One region of the Mesorhizobium sp. B2-3-5 genome, then DNA from elsewhere that is predicted to be linked to it. Evidence: riboswitches for the same ligand, from Rfam matches in the RefSeq annotation. Region 1 holds a riboswitch; the other holds the start of a gene.
What was found. Region 1 has a riboswitch for cobalamin ahead of FJ958_RS12925 (DUF1636 family protein). Riboswitches for the same ligand answer to the same signal wherever they lie in the genome.
Positions count from the first base shown of each region.

Region 2: linked by a shared signal. The riboswitch ahead of FJ958_RS00960 (DUF1636 family protein) and the one ahead of FJ958_RS12925 (DUF1636 family protein) in region 1 are both predicted to bind cobalamin.

Region 1 covers NZ_VFVX01000009.1:19,018-23,915, forward strand. Annotated here, with positions in the region: gene FJ958_RS12915 (NADH-quinone oxidoreductase subunit A) at 1-346, opposite strand, end outside; gene FJ958_RS12920 (winged helix-turn-helix domain-containing protein) at 682-1,881, shown strand; cobalamin riboswitch at 1,911-2,116, shown strand; gene FJ958_RS12925 (DUF1636 family protein) at 2,155-2,583, shown strand; gene cobW (cobalamin biosynthesis protein CobW) at 2,586-3,623, shown strand; gene FJ958_RS12935 (cobaltochelatase subunit CobN) at 3,643-4,898, shown strand, end outside.
Region 2 covers NZ_VFVX01000001.1:174,568-179,465, forward strand. Annotated here, with positions in the region: gene FJ958_RS00940 (class I SAM-dependent methyltransferase) at 87-884, opposite strand; gene FJ958_RS00945 (hypothetical protein) at 971-1,822, shown strand; partial or broken gene FJ958_RS00950 (DSD1 family PLP-dependent enzyme) at 1,870-2,031, shown strand; gene FJ958_RS00955 (helix-turn-helix domain-containing GNAT family N-acetyltransferase) at 2,095-3,063, shown strand; cobalamin riboswitch at 3,363-3,570, shown strand; gene FJ958_RS00960 (DUF1636 family protein) at 3,575-4,060, shown strand; gene FJ958_RS00965 (ABC transporter ATP-binding protein) at 4,057-4,842, shown strand; gene FJ958_RS00970 (ABC transporter substrate-binding protein) at 4,890-4,898, shown strand, end outside.

The DNA of each region.
Region 1 (4,898 bases):
CTTTTTTCCATTCATAGGCAAAGCCGATGGTCAGCACTGCCAAAAACACCATCATCGACCAGAAGCCGAGCATGCCGATCTTCGAGAACGACACCGCCCAGGGAAACAGGAAGGCCACTTCCAGGTCGAAGATGATGAACAGGATCGACACCAGGTAGAAACGGATGTCGAATTTCATGCGGGCGTCGTCGAACGAGTTGAAACCGCACTCGTAGGCGGAAAGCTTTTCAGGATCGGGGTTGCGGTAGGCCACCAGGAACGGTGCGGCCAGCAGCGCCAGGCCGACGACCAATGCCACGCCGATGAACAGGACGATGGGCAGGTACGAACTGAGAAGTGCGTTCATGCAGCGGCTTTCCGTTGGCGCCAATCCACTTTTGTTACAGCACCGGACCTTAATGCGGAAGCGTGACAGTTTAACCGCTGAACCGTTTTAAGAGGGGCCCATGCTGCAACGCGGCGAGGGTTAGCGCAGCACTTCCAGCGAAGCAAGTCAAACCTTGTTCAAAACGCCGACCTGGACGGCATTACAGGAGAAACTGGTCCGATGCGCTCCTGTTTGATTTCCTTCGCGTTCTACTCCACTTTTATCTCCTGACATGGTTGCCGCCAAAACCCTGCTAGCATGGGCTGGAATCACCGGTCTGAACCGCCATAAATCGCCCTCAGAGTGACACCTGCATGAAGGAAAAGATCTCGCTTGCCGCCGCTCGGCGCGTTGCACTCGCCGCCCAGGGGTTTCTCGATCCTCGCCCGAATGGCACGCCAGACCGCCGCCACTTCGCCCGGGTTCTTTCCCGCACCGGCCTGCTGCAGATCGATTCCGTCAGCGCGGTGGTGCGCGCGCACTATATGCCGCTCTATTCGCGGCTTGGCCCCTACCCGCTCGCGCTCCTCGACAATGCCGCCGTGACGCGCAAGCGCATGGTGTTCGAATACTGGGCGCATGAAGCCTCGTTCCTGCCGGTCGAGACATACCCCTTGATGCGCTGGCGCATGCAGCGCGCCGAGCAAGGCGACGAAATGTATCTGGGCCTCGCCAAATGGGGCCGCGAGCACGCCGCCTACATCGAAGAGATCTATCGGGAAGTCGCCGATCGCGGCCCGATCGCCGCCTCGGCGCTTGAAGGCCAGAAAGGTTCCGGCGGCTGGTGGGGCTGGAGCCATGCCAAGCATGCCTTCGAATGGCTGTTCTGGGCCGGCCGCATCACCACCGCGCACCGCCGCGGCTTCGAGCGCTTCTATGACCTGCCCGAACGCGTGCTGCCGCAGGCGATCCTCGATTTGCCGGTGCCCGCTGCCGAGGACGCGCATCGCGAATTGCTGCGCATTTCAGCCCGCGCCCATGGGGTGGCTACAGCCGGGGACCTGCGCGACTATTTCCGTCTGTCGCCCGCCGACATGAAAGGCCGGCTGGAGGAACTGGCCGAGTTGGGCGAGTTGCTGCCGGTGCGTGTCGAGGGCTGGAACAAGCCGGCTTACCTCTATAAGGACGCCCGTTTGCCCCGCAAGATCGAAGCGCGCGCCTTGCTGGCGCCTTTCGACCCCGTCGTCTTCGAACGCTCGCGCACCGAGCGGCTATTCGATTTCCATTACCGCATCGAAATCTACACCCCTGCCGAAAAACGCCAGTACGGCTACTATGTCCTGCCCTTCCTGCTTGGCGACAGGATCGTCGCTCGCGTCGACCTGAGAGCCGACCGGCCGGCAAGCGTGCTGCGCGTCCACGCGGCCTACGCCGAGCCCGGAGCGCCGCCTGAAACAGCCGCCCAGCTCTTCGACGAATTGAAACAGATGCAAGGCTGGCTCGAGCTTGAACGAATGGAAGTGACGCCTGCCGGCGATCTAGGCCCGGCGCTGGCCGACATCGCCATGTCGTAGCCGCGCGTTGACACCGCTGCCTGCAAAAGCCTAAATCCCGTCCAGACGGTCCCCTGCCCGCAACGGCTGGGGCTAAGAGGGAATGCGGTGCGGGATTTCGGTCTCAAATCCGCGGCTGTCCCCGCAACTGTAAGCGAAGAGCCAAGGCCGAAAGCCACTGGGAGTTCCCGGGAAGGCGGCTAACCAAGGCGATGACCCGCGAGCCAGGAGACCTGCCGTCTGCGACAGAAGAATCCGATCGCCCGGCGGGTTTCCGGGCAAGGAGCCCGGTTTTTGGACCATAACGGCAGTTTTTCGGCTGGTGCAGCGGATATATCTTCCGCCAATGGCGACGCCTTGTCCGACGTCACCGTCATCGTCTGCGCGTCCTGCCGCGACGAAACCGGCTCCGACGCCCATCCCCGCGCCGGCGAATCGCTGGCGCAGGACACGCGCCGCGCGGCAGCATCCGAGAACGTCCGCGTCCGCACGGTCGAATGTCTCGGCAATTGCAAACGCCGGCTCAGCGCCGCGATCCTGCGCGACGGCTGCTGGAGCTATGTCTTCGGCGACCTGACCACGAGCAGCGGCGCCGACCTCGTTACCGGCGCCAGACTCTTCGCCACCTCGAGCGACGGCCTCATCCCTTGGCGCGGCCGCCCTGATTCCCTGAAGCGCGGCCTCGTTGCCCGCATCCCTCCCCTAGACCTGCTGAAAGACTGACCATGACCGCTTCCGTCTCCCGCGTTCCCTGCACCGTCGTCACCGGCTTTCTCGGTGCCGGCAAGACGACACTGGTCCGCCATCTCCTGGAAAACGCCGGCGGCAAGCGCATCGCGATTATCGTCAACGAGTTCGGCGACATCGGCATTGACGGCGAGATCCTCAAGGGCTGCGGCATCGACACTTGCCCGGAGGAAAACATCGTCGAACTGGCCAATGGCTGCATCTGTTGCACCGTGGCCGACGATTTCGTACCGGCACTCGACCAGATCCTGTCACTGACGCCGAGGGTCGACCATATCCTGATCGAAACCTCCGGCCTCGCTTTGCCGAAGCCGCTGGTCCAGGCCTTCCAGTGGCCGACGGTGAAGAGCCGCGTGACCGTCGACGGCGTGATCGCCGTGGTCGACGGCCCCGCACTGGCCGAAGGCCGCGTCGCCAACGACATGGACGCCCTGCAGGCCCAACGCGCCGGGGATGACAGCCTCGACCATGACGACCCGGTCGAGGAAGTGTTCGAGGACCAGATCGCCTGCGCCGACCTGATCATCCTGTCGAAGAGTGACCTGATGGACGCCGCCGGTTCGGCCCGCGCCAACGCCATCGTCAACGAACACTCCGCCCGGGCCGTCAAGATCGTGCCGACGTCCCACGGCAAGGTCGATCCCTCCGTACTGCTCGGGCTCGGCCTCGCCGTAGAGGACGACATCGAGAACCGCAAGTCCCATCACGACGGCGCATTCGACCACGAGCATGACGACTTCGACACCTTCATTGTCGACATCCCCTCGATCGCCAATCCGGACGAACTGGCAAAACGCGTCGCTGCCGCCGCCGAACAGGAAAACGTGCTGCGCGTGAAAGGCTTCGTAGAGGTCGGCGGCAAGCCGATGCGGCTTTTGCTGCAGGCCGTCGGCCCGCGCGTCAACCATTACTATGACCGCGCCTGGACCGCCGAGGACGACCGCCGCTCGCGTCTCGTCGTCATCGGCCTCAAGGGGCTGAACCGCCCTGCGATCGAGCGTATACTCGCCGGCTGATTTTCAGGCACGGGCCGCGATGCACATCCTCACCACGACATCCGCCTCGCTCGACGATCTCGCCGAGCCGGTCGATCTGCGGCAGACGCCGGCGGATATCGTGGCCCTGTCCTTCACCGACAGCGACCTCGCCGGCCTCGCCGCCGCGTGGAAGGCGGATGCCGGCCGCCTGCCCTCGATGCGGCTGGCCGCGCTGCGTGACCTGCGCCACCCCATGTCCGTCGACCTCTGGATCGACAGCGTCGCCCGCCACGCCAGGATCATCCTGGTGCGCATCCTCGGCGGCTACGACTGGTGGCGCTATGGCTGCGACCAGCTTGCCGCGACCGCCCGCGAGCGCGGCATAAAACTGGCGCTGCTGCCCGGTGAAAGCCACGACGAGGATCTCCGGCTGATCGAAGCCTCGACGCTGCCGCGCGCGGAACTGGACGCGCTGCTCGGCTATTTCCGCGAGGGCGGCCCGGCCAATATGTGCGCGCTGGTGCGGAGGTTGGCAGGGCTGGCAGGACAGGATGAAGCAGCAGCCGCGCCGGTAACCGTGCCCAAAGCGGGTTACTACGAGCCAGGACGTGGCGTCGTCGAGTGCGGCGTCCCCCTCCCCCTCGAGGGGAGGGTCCGGCCGCAGGCCGGGGGTGGGGTCGCCGGTGAAATGCGCCGACTTCGAGAAACACCGTATCCAGTCGCACCGACCCCACCCGGCCCTGCGGGCCACCCTCCCCTCGAGGGGGAGGGAAAGATCGTGCCCATCCTCTTCTACCGCTCGATGCTGCTGGCCGCCGATGTCGCGCCAATCGATGCGCTTTTCGACGCCTTGCAGCAGCGCGGCATCACCCCTGTACCGATCTTCGTCTCCAGCCTGAAGGACCCAGCATCCTTCGCGTTCGTCGAAAACGCCCTCGCCACGCTGAAACCGGCTGCCATCATCACCGCGACCGCTTTCGCGTCTGGCGCGGAACCTGGTGTCGAAACCCTGTTCGATCGAGCCGGCGTCCCTGTGTTCCAGGTCATCGTCGCCAGCACGCGCCGCGACGTTTGGGAAAATAACCAGCGCGGCCTGGCACCCGCCGACCTCGCCATGCATGTCGTTCTGCCCGAACTCGACGGCCGCATCCTCGCCGGCGCCATTTCCTTCAAGGACGAAAGCGATGTCGATCCCGCACTTGGCCACCGCGCCTTCGCCAACCGGCCGGAGCCGGACCGCGTGGCCCAGGTTGCCGATCGTGTAGCAGCTTTTGTCCGCCTGCAGGAGACATCTCGCGCCCAGCGCAAGCTCGC
Region 2 (4,898 bases), on a different contig from region 1:
GCGAGTGCTAACGTGGCGCTGAGATAGGCCGCTGGTTGGCGAGAGTCAAGGCGCGCGGAGTGCCTCTTTCCATCATGATGGTGAACTTACCGAAGCTTGGCCGAACCGAAGACCAGAAGCGGGCAACGTTCCGCCAGCGGATAGCTGCCGCTCGGCACGATACGCACCTCGTAGAACCAGCCACTCGCTTCATCCACCAACGTGGCCAGCGTCGCGAAACTGTACCTCGTTTCGGAGCCCGCATAGACGTCGATCGTGTTGATGGACGCCATGCTCCATCCCGTCTGGGCAGCAAGAGCCTCGCGATCCGGAAACAACCGGTCGAACGCCGTGCGGATTGCCTGGACATCGACGGTATTGTCGCAGTCGTGCGTCGTGCACGCCATCGCAATCCGCCATTTGAGTGCGTGGAAATTCTCGACCCCGCCGGCCAACACCAGGGCGTGGACGCCGCGCAGGTCATCCGCCGTTTCCGGCCGCGCAAAAACGCGGATCGCCGCACGCCTGCCAGGCTTCAGCACTCTTGCGATCTCACCGAACAGCAGACCGCGTGCCGCCTTGGAATCGACCGCCGACAGGCATCCGTCACCGATAACCGCGTCGAAACTTGCCCGTTCCGCGGGGAGGTCGAGCCAGTTGCCGGCCATCGCCTTTCGCGAGGCGTTGTCGCCGGCCCATACGCCCGAAATCATGCTTGCCGATTGATCGATCGCGACCATCGATCTGCCCAGGACTGCCAGTTCAGGGGTCACACCGAGGAGGAGGACATCGGCATCCTTTAGATCAAGTTCGCGATCGAATATGCCGACGGTTTCCGGGGTCGGCCGCAGCGGGGCATCCAGGAGCTTCCAATGCCGATGATAATTGTCCCAATGATTGGTCATTCAAACCTCTTGGAGCCCAAGAAAGTCTGGCGTCGATTGATTAGAGCCGCTTAATAGAAGCGGGCGTGTAAGCCAAGGGTATGGCCATGGCGCGTGTCACCGTCATAACGCATGAACATGACCGGTTCCTGGGCAAGCGCAACCTCATGTTGCGCAGGGGCAGCCCCTATTTGCTTTTCGATGTCCTGGAGCAACTAAAAAGCCGCGGCCATTCAGTCCGGATTCAGCAGGGACCGTCAAAGACACACGGTGCCGACATCGCGGTTCTGCATGTCGATGCGACGACAACGTCCGCCGATTACGTCGACTATGCGCGGGGTTTTCCATTTTGCCTCAACGTCGGCGCGGCCGATATATCCAAACGGCTAATCAGCGGCGCCTTGATAACCGAAGGGGACGCCTGGCAGGGCCCGGTCATTGTCAAAAGCAACCTCAACAATCAGGGCATTCCGGAGATACTCCTCAACCGGCGATCGAAGCGCGCGGGCAAACCGCCGCCTTTTCCGCATCTGCAGGCTGCGCGGCCTTATGAGGTCTATGGTTCTCTTGGCGAGGTTCCGGACGACATCTTCGAATGCGATGACCTGGTGGTGGAAAAGTTCATTCCGGAAACAGAACCCGACGGCTTCGCGGTGCGCTTCTGGGTGTTTTGCGGAGAGCGGGAGCGCTGCACCCGCTATGTCTCGCCAAACAGCCTGGTCAAGGCATCGCAAACGTTTCGACGTGAACCCGTCCCTGTTCCCGACGAAATGCGCGAGCGGCGACGTGAGCTGGGCTTTGACTACGGGAAATTCGATTTCGTCCTGCACGAGGGCAGGGCCATCCTACTCGACGCCAACAAGACTCCCGGCCGTCCCCAAAACCTCGTGAAGATGTTCGCGGCCGGCGCCTCCGATCTGGCCGACGGCTTCGAGGGCCTCATTCGTCGGGCGAGATAGACCAGCAACCGGCCAGGATCGCCGCTCCCGCCTGTTGCCATCGGTTGCAGCAGTTCATGGGCCTGCCTGCCGATACGGTCATCAGGCCAGGCGACTACGCGTTCTTGCGGCCGACGCAGAGCGAAGCAGTGCTGCAGCAGTTCGGGCCGATCGCGGTGCTATCCGGCGGCAGGATTGTGGATCGTTGGCCGGTGTTGCCGACGATGTGAACATGTCGGAGATACTTGACTAAGTCAAGTAAATGATTGATCCTGTGAAGACAGGGGATGTCCATGACGGTTCACCATCAGTCCGGCAATGATGCGCCCAACAAGGAGCGAATCGACGCGGTGCGGGCTTTCAACCGCTTCTACACCCGCCAGATCGGGCTGCTCGACGAAGGGTTGCTGAAAAGCGCCTTCTCCCTGACCGAGGCGCGTGTGCTCTACGAATTGGCGCATCGCGACGGCCTGACCGCGACCGACCTCGGACGCGATCTCGGTCTCGACGCCGGCTATGTCAGCCGTTTGCTGAAAAAGTTCGAGCGCCTTCACCTCATCTCCAGGTCGACGCTGGTTTCGGACGCCCGGCAATCGTCGATTGCGCTGACGCAGGCGGGCAGGAAAGCCTTCGCACCGCTGAACAAGGATTCGCACGATCAGGTCCGGGCCCTGCTTGATCGACTGCCCGCGTCGGAGCAGGACCGGCTGGTCAAATCCATGCAGACGGTGCAGCGTCTGCTCGGCGAAAATGCCGAGCCGAGGATCCCCTATCTGTTGAGGCCGCTGCAGATCGGCGACATCGGCTGGGTCACTCGCCGGCAAGGACTGCTCTATGCCCAGGACTATGGCTGGGACGAAACCTACGAGGCGCTGGTCGCCGAAATCCTCGCGGCGTTCGTGAAATCCTACGATCCGAAATGGGAGCGCAGCTGGATCGCCGAGCGGGAAGGCGAGGTCGTCGGCTCGGTCTTCGTCGTACGCAAGTCGGATCAGGTGGCGAAGCTGCGTCTGCTCTATGTCGAACATTCGGCGCGTGGCCTCGGCATCGGCAAGCGACTGGTGGAGGAATGCATCGGCTTTGCCCGCGCCAGGGGATACAAGACGCTGACCTTGTGGACAAACGACATTCTCGCCGCTGCCCGGCATATCTACCAGGCCGCCGGCTTCAAACTGATCGAGGAAGAACCTCACCATTCCTTCGGCAAGGATCTGGTTGGTCAGAACTGGAATCTTGATTTGTTATCTTCCGCCAGAGCGTGATGCCGAAAAGTGTGAAGCGGTTTTCAGACGACGTCATGCTCTATCTCTTTGATTAGAGGCGGATTCAGATTTCAGGTCGAGTCGACCTGAAATCATCTGGCTTTCCGCTCTCGGCCAATTTGATCGAAATTGCGCACTCCGCGCAATCCGCTCGACAATGGCTGACAGCCATCGCTTGACAGCGCTGGGCCTCATGCACTAGTACGTTATGTTATTACATAAAGGGGTGTGTGGTCGCACGCGGCTTCGGCTCCGATCGTGGCGACCGAGAAATCCGTTGCGAAGCAATCTGGGGAAAACTAGGGTGGAATGGTGATGGTCCCCGAGTCGAAAGGCGAGGGGTGAAAAGGGAACACGGTGAGATCCGCCTCGGATCGAGGCCGTGGCTGCCCCCGCAACTGTAAGCGGTGAGCGAGATCCAAAATGCCACTGGCCGGCAAGGCTGGGAAGGCAGGATTGCGCCGAGACCCGCGAGCCAGGAGACCTGCCATTACAGAGTTGACCGGACGGGGTGTGCCGGGAGGAGACGTGGACGTCGGTCTGTCGACCGACCGCCAACATCCTTCCGTCGCCAATCGAGAAAGACGGAAAGTTGGGCGCCGCCATCGATCGTATTCACCGTATCGTCGTATGCACGCTTTGCCGCGACATCCCGACAGGGACCAGGTCGGGCGAAGCTTTGTGCGCCGATTTGCGCTCCCGGCTCTCGGCCCACATCGAGCCAGTTGTAGCGCAGGGTTTCATGGTCGAGGGCGTGGCTTGCATGGCGGGCTGTGCACGGCCGCTCGCGGTGGCCTTCCAGGCGCCCGGCAAGGCAGCCTATCTCTTCGGGTCCATCGATGCGGAAGCCGATGCCGGCGATCTCGTGCGATTTGCCAGACTCTACGCCTCGCTCGCCGATGGCTGGTGCAATGCCGGACAACGTCCGCCGCGGCTGGCCGGCAAGACGCTGGCCCGCATCCCCGGACCGGGCAAGCCTTCGGAGGACAGCCGATGACAGTGCCGCTTCTCGAAGCGCGCGATCTGGGCGCGGTGGCGAATGGCCGGGCTCTGGTCCATGCGGTCAGCCTGTCCATGGCTGTCGGCGATCGCCTCGCCATCATCGGTCCCAACGGTGCCGGCAAGACCACACTGCTGCGCATGTTGTCGGGCATGCTCAGGCCAAGTTCCGGAGAGGTAAAGCTTGGCGGCCGCCGCCTCGACAGGATATCGGCCGCCGAGCGGGCCCTGCACATCGCCGTCGTCGGCCAGACCGACCAGCCGGATCCGCGGCTGGCGGTGATCGACTATGTCGAGCTTGGCCGCGTTCCGCATGCCGGCCTGAGGCACAGGAGCGAGGAACGCGACATTGTCGTGGACGCGCTGCGACGGACCGGCCTGCTGCCGCTGCTTGGACGCACCATTGGCTCGCTGTCGGGCGGCGAGCGCCAACGCGCTCAGCTCGCACGCGCCATCGCCCAGGAACCGAAAGTGTTGTTTCTCGACGAGCCGACCAACCATCTGGACCCACGCGCCCGCGCGGAACTGCTCGAACTCGTTGCTGGCTTCGGCATGACGGTGATCGCGGTGCTGCACGATCTGGCCCTGGTGGCGCCCTTCGCCACCAGGGTCGCGGTGATGAACGAGGCCCGGCTGCATGCGCTGGCGGCGCCCCGCGAAGCGCTGACGCAACAACTGATCCGCGAGATTTTCGGCGTCGACGTGTTTCGCCTGCGCCATCCCACCGAGGATCGCGAACTGACCGTGTTCGATGTTCCGAACCGTGCCGCGCCTTCCTGACCGAAACCGACTTTCATCCGACACAGTTCAACCAAGGAGCAAAAATCGTGAAACGC